DNA from 3 places in the Starkeya sp. ORNL1 genome. Region 1 is predicted to be linked to each of the others. Evidence: riboswitches for the same ligand, from Rfam matches in the RefSeq annotation. Region 1 holds a riboswitch; each other region holds the start of a gene.

Region 1 (4,207 bases):
TCGCCATCCTCACCGGCCTGCCGATCCTCGATCCGCTGCTCGCCGCGCTGGTCGCGCTGAACATCCTGTGGTCCGGCTGGAGCGTCATCAAGGAGAGTGTCGGCGGACTGATGGACGGCGCGGTGCCGGAAGACACGCTCGCCAAGATCCGCGCCCAGATCGCGGCGGAAGCGGTCGGCGCCATCGAGGCGCACGATGTGCGCACGCGCCACGCCGGGCGGGTGATCTTCGTCGATTTCCACCTCGTGGTGCCCGGCGACATGCCGGTGAGCGAAGCCCACGCCATATGCGACCGCATCGAAGAGGCGCTCCACCGCGAGGTGGAGGACATCTTCGTCAATATCCATGTCGAGCCAGAAGCCAAGGCCAAGCACGCCGGCATTCCGGTGCTCTGATTAGTGAGACGTCATCCCTAGGGTAAGACGTCATCCCGGCCCCACGGGTCTTGCCTCCGGCAAGCCCGAGGAGAGGCTCCGGCGAAGCCGTAGAGCCGGGATCGCGCGAAGTCCAGCCCACACCTTCTTACGATCCCGGATCGGCCTGCGGCCGTCCGGGATGACGACTGGTTGGAAGGCGGGATGACGACGAGGTGGAAGACTATCCGCCCGTCTTCAGCTTCGCGATCAGTTCGGCCGTCGGGTAGGAGTCCGCCGGCAGGCCGAGGCGCTGCTGTTCGGTGCGCACCGCGGCCCGCGTCGCCGCGCCCAACTTGCCGTCGACGCCGCCGACATGATGGCCGCGCGCGTTGAGCAGGCGTTGCAATTCCGCCACCTGCGCCATCGACAGCACCGCTATGTTGCCCTGCCCGCGCGAATAGGCCCCGGCGCCATTGAGCCGTGTGGCGAAATAGGCGGCGGAGGTGGCGTAGACCAGCGACTGGTTCCACTGCGTGTAGATGTCGAAGTTCGGATAAGCGAGGAAGGCCGGCCCGTTGCGGCCCATCGGCAGCAGCAGCGAAGCTCCCACTCCATCGGCCGGCAACGCACCGCCGCCCGCGCGCCGCACGCCCCAGCCGGCCCATTGCGAGCGCGGCAGCTTGATCGAGAGGTCGGCCTGCTCCCAAGGCAGGTTGGCCGGCACCTTCACCTCTTCCAGCCAGGGCTGGCCGCGCTTCCAGCCGAGCGAGACGATGTAATTGGCGGCCGAGGCCAAGGCGTCCGGGGTGGAGCGCAAGAGGTCGACCCGGCCGTCGCCGTCGAAATCGACGCCATAGTTCAGATAGTGGTCGGGCAGGAACTGGAACTGGCCGAGTTCGCCGGCCCATGGCCCGCGCATGGTCTGCGCGGTGAGATCGCCGCGATCGATGATCTTCAGCGCCGCGACCAACTGGGTGCGGAACATCTCCGGGCGCCGGCAATCATAGGCGAGCGTGGCGACCGAGCGCACCGTCTGCTTGTCCCCCATATTGGCGCCGAAATCGGTCTCCAGCCCCCAGAAGGCGACGATGATCGGCGCCGGTACGCCGAAGCGCTGCTCGATGCGGTCGAACACCGCGCGATTCTTGCGAATCAGCGCGCCGCCCTGCTCGATGCGATATTTCGCCACCATGCGGTCGGAGAACTGGAAGAAGCTCTGGCTGAACACGCCCTGCCCGCGGTCCAGCTTCACCACGCTGCCATCATAGCCGACGCCGTCGAGCGCGGAGGAGATGGTGCGGGCGGAGATGCCGTCGGCCGCCGCCTCGCGCTTGAACTCGGCGAGCCAGGCGGGAAAACCGGCACCACTGGAGCACGGCGCGGCGGACGCGCCCTGCGCCGCCAGCATCAAGAATGCGGCGACGCCCGCCACCAGCCGAACACGCATGCGCTTCCCCTGTCGATGATCGATCACGTCTCTATACGACAAGCGGGAGGCACGTGGCAGCGGGGTGGATGCTATTCGGCGGCCTGGGCGTGGTACGCGAGCGCGCGACGGACTTCGCGCGTGATGGCCGCGGGATCGTAGGGTTTGGCGATGAATGGGGCGGCCTTCAACTCGCCGGGCAATTCATCACGCCGCGAGGCGGAGACGAAGATGAAGGGCGTGTGCCTCTGGCGCAGCCGACGGGCGAGATCGTAGGTCTTGCCGTCCGCTACATCGATGTCGAGGATCGCCATGTCGATGTCATCAGCCGCACGCTCGGCAGCGGACACGCTGGCAACCGAGACGACCTCCGCCTCGGCCTCCTGCAAGACGATAGTCTCGAGGTCGAGCGCGACAAACATGTCGTCTTCGACGATCAGGATACGCGGCGTGCTCACATCTGCACTCCCTTGTTACGAAGGGATAAACCGGCTTCCCCCAGTGAGTTCCCGAGTGGCCCGCGGCGCAATGGTTTCATGAAAACATCGTTACGAATCCCTTTAAACTTTTAAGCAACGCGTGTGTGCGTTGACAGCCCGATCGATTGCCGCCGTAATGACCACGTTCCAAGGGGAGCCCCGTAGGGGGCTGAGAGATCGCCAGGGCGAGGCCGAAAGCCAAGCTGACGCGATGACCCTTCGAACCTGATCCGGGTCATGCCGGCGAAGGGATCGGAACCGAATGGCGCGCGCGGAATCTCCGCACCGCGCCGTTCCTCCCCAACGTCATCGCGCCCGGATCTCCGCAACCCATCGGTTCAGGAGATCCATCATGCCGACCAAAAATCCCGACACCCAGGACGCCACCGGCCAAGACACCATCGGCCAGGACGCCATCGGCGTCGCCACCGGGCCGATTCCCGGCTCGCGGCGCATCTATGCCGAATGCGCGGCGCGCGGCCTGCGCGTGCCGTTCCGCGAGATCCTGCTGCACCCGTCCGCGGGCGAGCCCAATCTCGCCGTCTATGACGCCTCCGGCCCCTATACCGACGAGGCCGCCAATATCGACATCCATGCCGGCCTCGCCCGCGCCCGCGACGCCTGGGTGCGGGCACGCGGCGATGTCGAGGAGTATGAGGGCCGCGCGGTGAAGCCGGAGGACAATGGCAATGTCTCCCCGGAAAAACTCGTGCCAACCTTCCCGGTCACCCGCCGGCCGCTGCGCGCACGCGGCGGTGCGGCGGTGACGCAAATGGCCTATGCGCGGGCCGGCATCGTCACGCCGGAAATGGAATATGTCGCCATCCGCGAGAACGGCCTGCGCGAGCGCATGGGCAAGTTGATCCGTGACGGCGAGGATTTCGGCGCTGCGATTCCCGACGAGGTGACCCCGGAATTCGTGCGCGACGAGGTGGCACGCGGGCGTGCCGTCATCCCCGCCAACATCAATCACGGCGAACTCGAGCCGATGGCCATCGGCCGCAACTTCCTGGTCAAGATCAACGCCAATATCGGCAATTCCGCCGTCACCTCCTCGGTCGCGGCCGAGGTGGACAAGATGGTGTGGGCGATCCGCTGGGGCGCCGACACCGTGATGGACCTCTCCACCGGGCGCAACATCCACAACATCCGCGACTGGATCGTGCGCAACTCACCGGTGCCGATCGGCACCGTGCCGATCTACCAGGCGCTGGAGAAGGTCGGCGGCGTCGCCGAGGACCTCACCTGGGAGGTGTTTCGCGACACGCTGATCGAGCAGGCCGAGCAGGGCGTCGATTATTTCACCATCCATGCCGGGGTGCGGCTGGCCTATGTGCCGCTGACCGCACGGCGCGTCACCGGCATCGTCTCGCGTGGCGGCTCCATCATGGCGAAATGGTGCCTCGCCCATCACCGCGAGAGCTTCCTCTATGAGCGCTTCGCCGAGATCTGCGAGATCATGCGGGCCTATGACGTCACCTTCTCGCTCGGCGACGGGCTGCGCCCGGGCTCCATTGCGGACGCCAATGACGCCGCGCAATTCGCCGAACTGGAGACGCTGGGCGAACTGACGAAGATTGCCTGGGCCAATGATTGCCAGGTCATCATCGAGGGCCCCGGCCATGTGCCGATGCACAAGATCAAGGCCAACATGGACAAGCAGCTCGCCGTCTGCGGCGAGGCCCCCTTCTACACGCTCGGGCCACTGACCACCGACATCGCCCCGGGCTACGACCACATCACCTCCGGCATCGGCGCGGCGATGATCGGCTGGTTCGGCACCGCCATGCTCTGCTACGTCACGCCGAAGGAGCATCTCGGCCTGCCGAACCGCGACGATGTGAAGCTAGGGGTCATCACCTACAAGATCGCCGCCCATGCCGCCGACCTCGCCAAGGGCCACCCGACGGCGCGGGCCTGGGACGACGCGCTCTCGCGCGCTCGTT
Region 2 (4,207 bases), 580 kb from region 1:
TCGAGCGTCGAGTTGCCATGTCCGCCCGCCCCGAAAAGTGCGCCCGCCCGCAACCGTACGCGCGTCCGGAGCCGCGGCCGTGAGCACGCTCGGCTCCCAAAGCCCATCGCTGATCGCGCTGTCGATCCTCATTGCCATGGCGGCGTCCTTCACTGCGCTCGACCTTGCCGGGCGCATCCGCCACGCTGACGGCTGGGGGCGCAGGGCTTGGCTCGGCGCTGCCGCGCTCGTGCTCGGCGGCGGCATCTGGTCGATGCACTTCGTCGGCATACTGGCCTTCAGCGCGGTGATGCCGGCCACCTATGATGTCCAGCTGACGCTGCTTTCCTTCATCATCGCGCTGCTTGCCACCGGCTTCGGGTTCTATGTCGCCAGCCGCGACCAGGTAACGCTGCCTTTGATCGCCCTCAGCGGCGTCATCATGGGGTTCGGCATCGCCGGAATGCACTATACCGGCATGGCGGCGATGCATGTCGGCGCGCGCCTGAGCTACGACCCGTTTTATGTGGTGCTGTCCATCCTGATCGCGATCGGCGCGTCCACGGCGGCACTGTGGCTCGCCTTTCGCACGCATTCGCTGGGTCAGAAGCTCGCCGCCGCTGTCGCCATGGGCATTGCCATTTCCGGCATGCACTATGTCGCGATCTTCGGCACCGATTTCCAGATGCATCCCGCTGACCACCTCGCCGTCGAGCCCGCGCTGGTCGGCAGTGTGCAACTCGTCGTCGGGGTGACCGCCGCCACCTTCGTGATCCTGTGCGCGGCAGCCATGGCGGCGATCTACGACCGGCGGTTCGCCTCACTGGCGGATCGCGAGGCTATCGTGCTGCGCGAGAGCGAGGAGCGCTTTCGCTTCCTCTACCGCAAGACGCCGCTGCCACTGCATTCGCTCGGCCCCGACGGGCGCATCGAGCAGGTCAGCGATCGCTGGCTGGCGCTGCTCGGCTATGAGCGCGAGGACGTCATCGGCCATCCGATCACCGACTTCATGACGCCGGATTCCACCCGGCAGCGCAATGAGGAGCATTGGCCGCGACTGCTCGCCAGCGGCGAATTGCGCGAGGCGGAATACCGGCTGGTGGCGAAGGACGGGCGGGTGTTCGACTGCATTCTCTCCGCCGTTGCCGAGCGCGATGATGATGGCAACATCCTCCGCACATTGTGCGGCCTGATCGATGTCACCGAGCGCCGACGCGCCGAAGAGGCGCTGCGGCAGGCGCAGAAGCTGGAGGCCGTCGGCCAGCTGACGGGTGGTATCGCCCATGATTTCAACAATCTGCTGGCGGTCATCCTCGGCAATCTGGAGCTTGCCCGCAAGCGCGCGCCGGATGATGCGCGCCTGCTCCGGCTGATCGACAACACCATCCAGGGCGCCCAGCGCGGCGCGGCGCTGACGCAGCGCATGCTCGCCTTCGCCCGCCGGCAGGATCTGAAGCCAGAGCCGGTGGATGTGCCCGACCTCGTGCTCGGCATGGCGGACCTGCTGCGCCGCTCCATCGGTCCGAGCGTGCGCATCGAGACGCGCTTTCCGCTCGGCCTGGCGCGGGCGCGCGTCGACGCCAACCAGCTCGAACTCGCCTTGCTGAACCTTGCGGTGAATTCGCGCGACGCCATGCCGAATGGCGGCTCCATCGTGATCGCGGCGCGCGAGGAGGAAGTCGCCAATGACGCCTCCGAGGGCAGCGACGGCAGCGGCCTGGCGAACGGGCATTATTTCTGCCTTTCGGTCAGCGACGACGGGCCGGGCATGGACCGGGCGACGCTGGCCCGAGCCACCGAGCCGTTCTTCACCACCAAGGGCGTCGGCAAGGGCACCGGGCTCGGGCTCGCCATGGTGCACGGCCTCGCCGCGCAGTCCGGCGGCCGGCTGGTGCTCAAGAGCCAGGTGGGCGAGGGGACCACGGCAGAGATCTGGCTGCCGATCGCCGGCGTCCGGCCCGAAGTCGTGCCACCGGTGGCGCTGGTTCCCGAGGCACCGCCGGTGCCGCAGGGCGTGAGTTCGGTGCTGGTGGTGGATGACGACATTCTGGTGCTGACCTCCACCGCTGCCATGCTGGAGGACCTCGGCTATGCCACCGCGGAGGCCTCCACCGGCATGCAGGCACTGGAATTGCTGGAATCCGGCCGGACCTTCGACGTCGTGCTCACCGACCAGGCGATGCCGGGCATGACCGGCGTACAGCTTGCCGCGGCGATCAAGGCGCGCTGGCCCAATCTGCCGGTGGTGCTCGGCACCGGCTATGCCGAATTGCCCGAAGGCGCCGATCCGGACCTGCTGCGGCTTGGCAAGCCGTTCAGCCGCGACAGCCTGGAGCGGGCCGTGACGTCGGCGGCGCGCAGCCGCCGCGGCAATGTGGTGACGCTGCAGCCGCGCCACGCCTGACATTCGTTCGCGGCTATTTGCGCCCGTGAATATTATTGACGGCACGGTGACATCGCGCCGGGGAAGGACTATATCGAAATCGTCCAGGGGAGCCTCGTCAGGAGGCTGAGAGGCCATCGGCGCAAGCGGAAATTCCGCAAGCGGCATGGCGACCCTTCGAACCTGATCCAGTTTGGACTGGCGGAGGGAGGAGCGAGTGACGTCTCCGAACATTGCATATGACGAAACCGCGACCGAGGCCGCGCGGGAGAGCTTGCCGCGTGGGCGCTGGGACGGCGACAACGCCATGCGTGTGACCGTGGTCGGCGCCGGCGTCGCTGGCCTGACCTGCGCCCACGCCTTCGCCAGACGTGGTGCGAAGGTTACCGTGGTGGAGCGCAATCCCGGCTCGGGGCAGGGCTGTTCCTGGTACGCCGGCGGCATGCTGGCGCCGTGGTGCGAGCGCGAGAGCGCGGAGCCGCTGGTCGCGGAACTCGGCTTCGAATCCCTCGAATACTGGCGCGCCGAGGTTCCCGACGTGCCGCTGGAGGGCAGCCTGGTATTGGCGCAGCCGCGCGATTTGCCGGATCTGCGGCGCTTCGCCCGGCGCACCGAGGGTTTCGAATGGATCGACGGCGAGAAGCTCGGCGCGCTGGAGCCAGATCTCGATGGCCGCTTCGACCAGGGCCTGTTCTTTCCCACCGAAGCCCATCTCGAGCCGCGCAAGGCACTCGCCGCGCTGACACGCAAGCTGACCGACGAACTCGGCGTCGCCATCATCTATCAGGAGAACGGGCTGGATGCCGAAGCCGGCCGCGCCGGCGAGAGCGACATCACCGTTGATTGCCGGGGTATTGCCGCCCGCGACCAGCTTGCTGATCTCCGCGGCGTCAAGGGCGAGATGCTGGTGCTGTTCACCCGCGAGATCGCCTTGAAGCGCCCGGTGCGCATGCTGCATCCGCGCATCCCGGTCTATGTGGTGCCGCGCGGCGACGGGCATTTCATGATCGGCGCCACCTCGATCGAGAATGACGAGCGCGGCCGCGTCACCGGCCGCTCCATGCTGGAGCTGCTGTCCGCCGCCTATGCGCTGCACCCGGCGTTTGGCGAGGCCGAGGTGGTGGAGATCGGCGCCGATGTCCGTCCGGCCTTTCCCGACAATCTGCCGCGCATCCGCAAACGTGGGCAGACCATCTATGTCAACGGCTTCTACCGCCACGGCTTCCTTCTGGCTCCCGCGCTGGCGCGACGGGCGGCGGAGGTGGCGTTCGACGGGGCCCATTTCCCGGAGGTGATGGATGAACATCGTCGTGAATGGTGAGGCGTCGCAGACCGGCGCCCGCACGCTCGCCGAACTCATCGTCGAACTCGAGCTCGGCGATGCCAAGGTAGCGACGGCACTGAACGGCGCCATGGTGCGTGCGGTCAAGCGCGACGCCACGCCGATCGCGGAAGGTGACCGCGTGGAAATCCTCGCCCCCATGCAGGGCGGCTGAGAGGACGCAAGAATGGACGCACTCAATCCCAAGCCAGACATGGTCGAGTTCTACGGCACCGCGGTGACTTCGCGGCTGCTGCTCGGCACCGCGCAATATCCCTCGCCGGCGATTCTCGCCGCGGCGATCCGGGCTTCCGGCGCGGAGATCGTCACCGTGTCGCTGCGCCGCGAATCCGGGGCCTCCAAAGCCGGCCAGAGCTTCTGGTCGCTGATCCGCGAGCTCGGCGTGAAGGTGCTGCCCAACACCGCCGGCTGCAAGACGGTGAAGGAAGCCGTCACCACTGCGGAGATGGCGCGCGAACTGTTCGGCACCGACTGGGTGAAGCTGGAGGTGATCGGCGAGGACG
Region 3 (4,207 bases), 2.7 Mb from region 1:
CGACCTCATCCTGAGGCGCTCCGCGCAGCGGAGCCTCGAAGGATGCTCGCATCAGCGACGCCCACACATTGCCCGCTCGCCCGTCCCGTGCGATCCAGCCATAGGCGCACGGGGGAAGCGATGGCGGACGGCAACGGAGTGCGGCTCGGTGGCGGGCTGCCATGGCGGGCGGACATAGAGCGCGCCCGTATCCTCTGGTCTTCGCCGCTTTTGTGGCGCCGCCGCGGGGTGTTCCTGCTCGGCGCGGTGGCGGTCGGGCTGGTCTCGATCGGCTTCGCCTATGTCGCCGATGCCGCGCAGGATTATTACCACCGCCTGTTCGCCTGGAACGCCTACGCGCTGCTCCTCATCACACCCGCCACCTTCGCGCTGTTCGCCTATGCGACGAAGCGCTGGTTCGATGGCGCGCAGGGCAGCGGCATTCCGCAGGCTATCGCCGCGCGGCGCCACCAGGACGGCACGCTGGCCCGTAAGCTGCTCGCCCCGAACGTCACAATCGCCAAGGTGGTGATGACCACGCTGGCGCTCGCCGCCGGCGCCTCGATCGGCCGCGAGGGGCCCACCGTGCAGATCGGCGCCTGCATCATGTTCATGGTCGGCTCCTACGCCGGCATCGGCCGCCAACCGGGGCTGATCCTTGCCGGTTCGGCCGCGGGTATCGCCGGCGCGTTCAATGCGCCGCTTGCCGGCGTGCTGTTTGCCATCGAGGAGATGGCGCACTCCTATGATCGGCGGCTCTCCAGCCTGGTCGTTGCCTGCGTGGTGATCTCCGGCATCACCACGCTGCTGCTGGTCGGCAATTATGATTATTTCGGCGTCGTCAGCAGCAGCGCCAAAGGCTGGAGCCTGTGGATCGCCGTCGTGCTGTGCGCGCTCATCGGCGGGGCGATGGGGGCGGTGTTCTCGCGGCTGCTGGTGTTCCTCTCCATGGCGCCGCTGCGCTGGCTCAAATGGATGCGCGCCCGCCCTTTGCTCACCGGCGCGGTGTGCGGGCTGATCGTCGCGGTGCTCGCCATTGCGACCGGCGGCTTTGCCGGCGGCAGCGCCTATGCCGAAGCCAAGCTGCTGCTCCAGGGTGGTGCCGACCAGCCCTGGTGGTACGCCCCGGCCAAGCTGGCGGCGACGGTGCTGTCCTCGGCGAGCGGCATACCCGGCGGGCTGTTCTCACCCTCGCTGTCGATCGGCGCCAGCCTCGGCACCAATCTCGCCCAGCTCTTGCCGGGCGTCGATATCGGCGCGGTGGCGCTGCTCGGCATGGCCGCCTATTTCGCCGCGGTGGTGCAGGCCCCGCTCACCGCCTTCATCATCGTGCTGGAGATGACCGACGATGCCGGCATGACGGTGCCACTGATGGCGGTGACGCTGCTCGCCGCCGGCCTGTCGCGGCTGATCACGCCGGAGCCGCTCTATCACGCGCTGTCTTATGGCTTTGACGCGAAAGAAGAGTCGTCATCCCGGCCGGAGGCGAAGCCGTAGAGCCGGGATCGCGTGACGAAGGTGCGCCTCTTTCGGCGCGCGATCCCGGATCGGCCGCGAGCCCTAGCCGCTCGGATGGAACCATCCGAGCGATGAGCTAGTGCTCTCGTGCACTGGCCGGAGCATGTTCTGAATCGCAAAAGTCTTCCAACTTTTGCGGAACATGCTCTGGGCCGTCCGGGACGACGACATCGATCAGGGCAGCTTCGGAGCGTAGGTCTCCACCGGCTCGACCTTGTCGATCAGCCCATGGGCCTTCATGAACTCGCCGAACCGCTCATAGCGCTCGCTGTCCAGCGCTGCCGGGGCATGGGCGAAGCGGCGCAGCGTGTCGGCCCAGGCGGTCTTGTTCAATTCGTCGTCGAGCTTCGGGTTCGCCTTCACGAACACGCCCCACGCCTCGTCCGGATGGTTGAGGATGAAGATGGTGGCGTCCTCCACCGCAGCGAGGAACTTCTTCAGTCGCGGGTCGGCGATGAGATCCTTGTGGGTGATGTAGATCAGCTCGTCGAACACCGGCACGCCATGCTCTTCCGGGAAGAAGGCGGTGCCTTCCTTGCCCTCCAGCCTGATCTGGGTGAGTTCGAAATTGCGATAGGCGCCGATCACCGCATCGACCTTGCCGGCGACGAGCGCCGGGGAGAGCGCGAAATTGACGTTCACCATCGTGACATCCGTGGGCTTCAGCCCGGCGTCGGTCAGCATGGCGCCGAGCAGCGCATCCTCCAGCCCGGCCACCGAATAGCCAACGGTCTTGCCCTTGAGGTCGGCGATCTTCTTGATCGGCCCGTCCTTCAGCGCCACCAGCGCGGTGAGCGGGGTGGAGACCAGCGTGCCGAAGCGCACCAGCGGCAGGCCCTCCTTCACCGAGAGATAGAGGTTCGGCTGGTAGCCGACCGCGATCTCCGCCTGCTTGGCGGCGACGAGGCGCGGCGGCGCGGCAGGATCGGCCGGCGCTACCAGCGTCACATCGAGCCCGTGGGCGTCGAAAAAGCCCTTCTCCTTGGCGATGATCAGCGGGGCGTGGTCGGGATTGACGTACCAGTCGAGCAGCACGGTGAGCTTTTCGGCGGCCGCGGCCGGCGACAGCGAGACCGCGAGTGCAAGGCCGGCGGCGGCCAGGATCTTCGCCGGGATAAGGTTCTTCAGCATGGATCTCCTCCTGATGTGGAGACCCGAGACACGAGCTTTTGGGGGATCTTCCGGCCGCGGACGCAACGCGCCCCGGCCTTGGCTCCGTCCCTTCGCCGGCATGACCCGGATCAGGTTCAAAGGGTCTGGCTCACGCCATCTCAGCCTCTTGCGAGACACCCCTCGGACGGGTCGGACCGTAACAGAGGCGTCATGGAGCGGCAACCGCGAGGGGCGGCGCTCGGCTTGAGCATCCTTCGAGGCCCGGCTTCGCCGGGCACCTCAGGATGAGGTAGTTCTTTAAAATGCGACCTCATCCTGAGGTGCCGCCGCAGGCGGCCTCGAAGGATGTTCAAGCCGAGGAACCCCTACCGCCCCAGCGTCTCCGGCGCCCAGGGCACCAGCCGGGTCAGCGCCCGGTCCACGCAGGCGAACAGCACCAGCGCCACGGTGAGCAGGATGGCGAGTGCGGCGAACACCATGTCGGTCTGCATCCGCGCGTTCGAATAGAGCATGAGATAGCCGAGCCCGGCGGAGGAGCCGACCCATTCGCCGACCACGGCGCCGATCGGCGACACCGCGGTGGCGACCCGCAGGCCCGAGGCCAGCGCCGGCAGGCCGGCGGGGATGCGGATATAACGGAGGCTGGCCGTAGTGCCGGCGCCATAGAGCCGGGCGAGGTCGACCAGCCCCTGGTCGACGCGCGCCAGCCCGTCATGGAAGGCCGAGGCGACGGGAAAGAAGATGATCAGGCTCGCCATCACGATCTTCGAGGCGAGGCCGAAGCCGAACCAGATCACCAGCAGCGGGGCGATGGCGAACACCGGCAGCGCCTGCGCCACTAGCAGCACTGGCCTGAGCGCCCGCCGCGCGGTCGGCGAGGCCGCCATCAAGAGCGCGCAGCCAATGCCGAGCGCGGCGCCGCACAGCAGCCCGAGCAGCATCTCCCCCAGCGTGATGGCGGCGTTCTCCACCAGTATCGTGCGGTTGTCCCACAGCGCGGCGCCGATGCGAATGGGGCCGGGCAGGATATAGGCCGGCACGCCCATCACCCGCACCGCGGCTTCCCACAGGCCGAGCAAAACGAGGGCGGTGAGGAGCGGGCGGACGAGGTGGGCCATGGTACTTTCGCGCGGTTTCGACGACTTATAGCCGTCCCTCAGCCGTGGCGCGACCGGCGGCCTTGACCCCGATCAAGGCAGGCACAAGTTACCAGTGTAAAGTCGTATCGCAAGCGGCAGGTTCGGCAGCGATGGAGGACGGCATGTTCAAGGACATTCTCGTGCATCTGAAGGTCGGCGACGATGACGTCGACAGTGCGTCGGACTATGCGGTGTCGCTGGCGGCGGCGCTTGATGCGCACCTCACCGGCGTCGCCGGCAGCTTCGAGATCGACGTCCCCCAGATCTATACCGAAGCCTTCTCGACCGATTTCATCGAGACCCAGCGCCTCGAGGCACGCCGGCTCGCCGCCCAGGCCATCGACCGTTTCCAGGAAGCCGCCCGCTCGCTGGCCTTGACCGTCGATGTCGAGACCCTGGACGGCACCATTGGCGGCATTGCCGAGCAGATCGGCGTCATGGCGCGGCTGTATGATCTC

What was found. A riboswitch is a leader RNA that binds a small molecule or an ion and turns the genes downstream of it on or off. The one in region 1 is predicted to bind thiamine pyrophosphate.
Region 2: linked by a shared signal. The riboswitch ahead of thiO (glycine oxidase ThiO) and the one ahead of thiC (phosphomethylpyrimidine synthase ThiC) in region 1 are both predicted to bind thiamine pyrophosphate.
Region 3: linked by a shared signal. The riboswitch ahead of G3545_RS12325 (ABC transporter substrate-binding protein) and the one ahead of thiC (phosphomethylpyrimidine synthase ThiC) in region 1 are both predicted to bind thiamine pyrophosphate.

What each region holds. Positions count from the first base shown of each region.
Region 1 covers NZ_CP048834.1:5,253,050-5,257,256, reverse strand. The annotation lists gene G3545_RS24755 (cation diffusion facilitator family transporter) at 1-395, shown strand, start outside; gene G3545_RS24750 (lytic murein transglycosylase) at 598-1,803, opposite strand; gene G3545_RS24745 (response regulator) at 1,875-2,240, opposite strand; TPP riboswitch at 2,402-2,531, shown strand; gene thiC (phosphomethylpyrimidine synthase ThiC) at 2,614-4,207, shown strand, end outside.
Region 2 covers NZ_CP048834.1:5,833,561-5,837,767, forward strand. The annotation lists gene G3545_RS27335 (MHYT domain-containing protein) at 80-2,383, shown strand; TPP riboswitch at 2,459-2,589, shown strand; gene thiO (glycine oxidase ThiO) at 2,670-3,683, shown strand; gene thiS (sulfur carrier protein ThiS) at 3,661-3,858, shown strand; gene G3545_RS27350 (thiazole synthase) at 3,898-4,207, shown strand, end outside.
Region 3 covers NZ_CP048834.1:2,557,846-2,562,052, reverse strand. The annotation lists gene G3545_RS12330 (chloride channel protein) at 121-1,476, shown strand; gene G3545_RS12325 (ABC transporter substrate-binding protein) at 1,672-2,628, opposite strand; TPP riboswitch at 2,699-2,801, opposite strand; gene G3545_RS12320 (ABC transporter permease) at 2,976-3,728, opposite strand; gene G3545_RS12315 (universal stress protein) at 3,872-4,207, shown strand, end outside.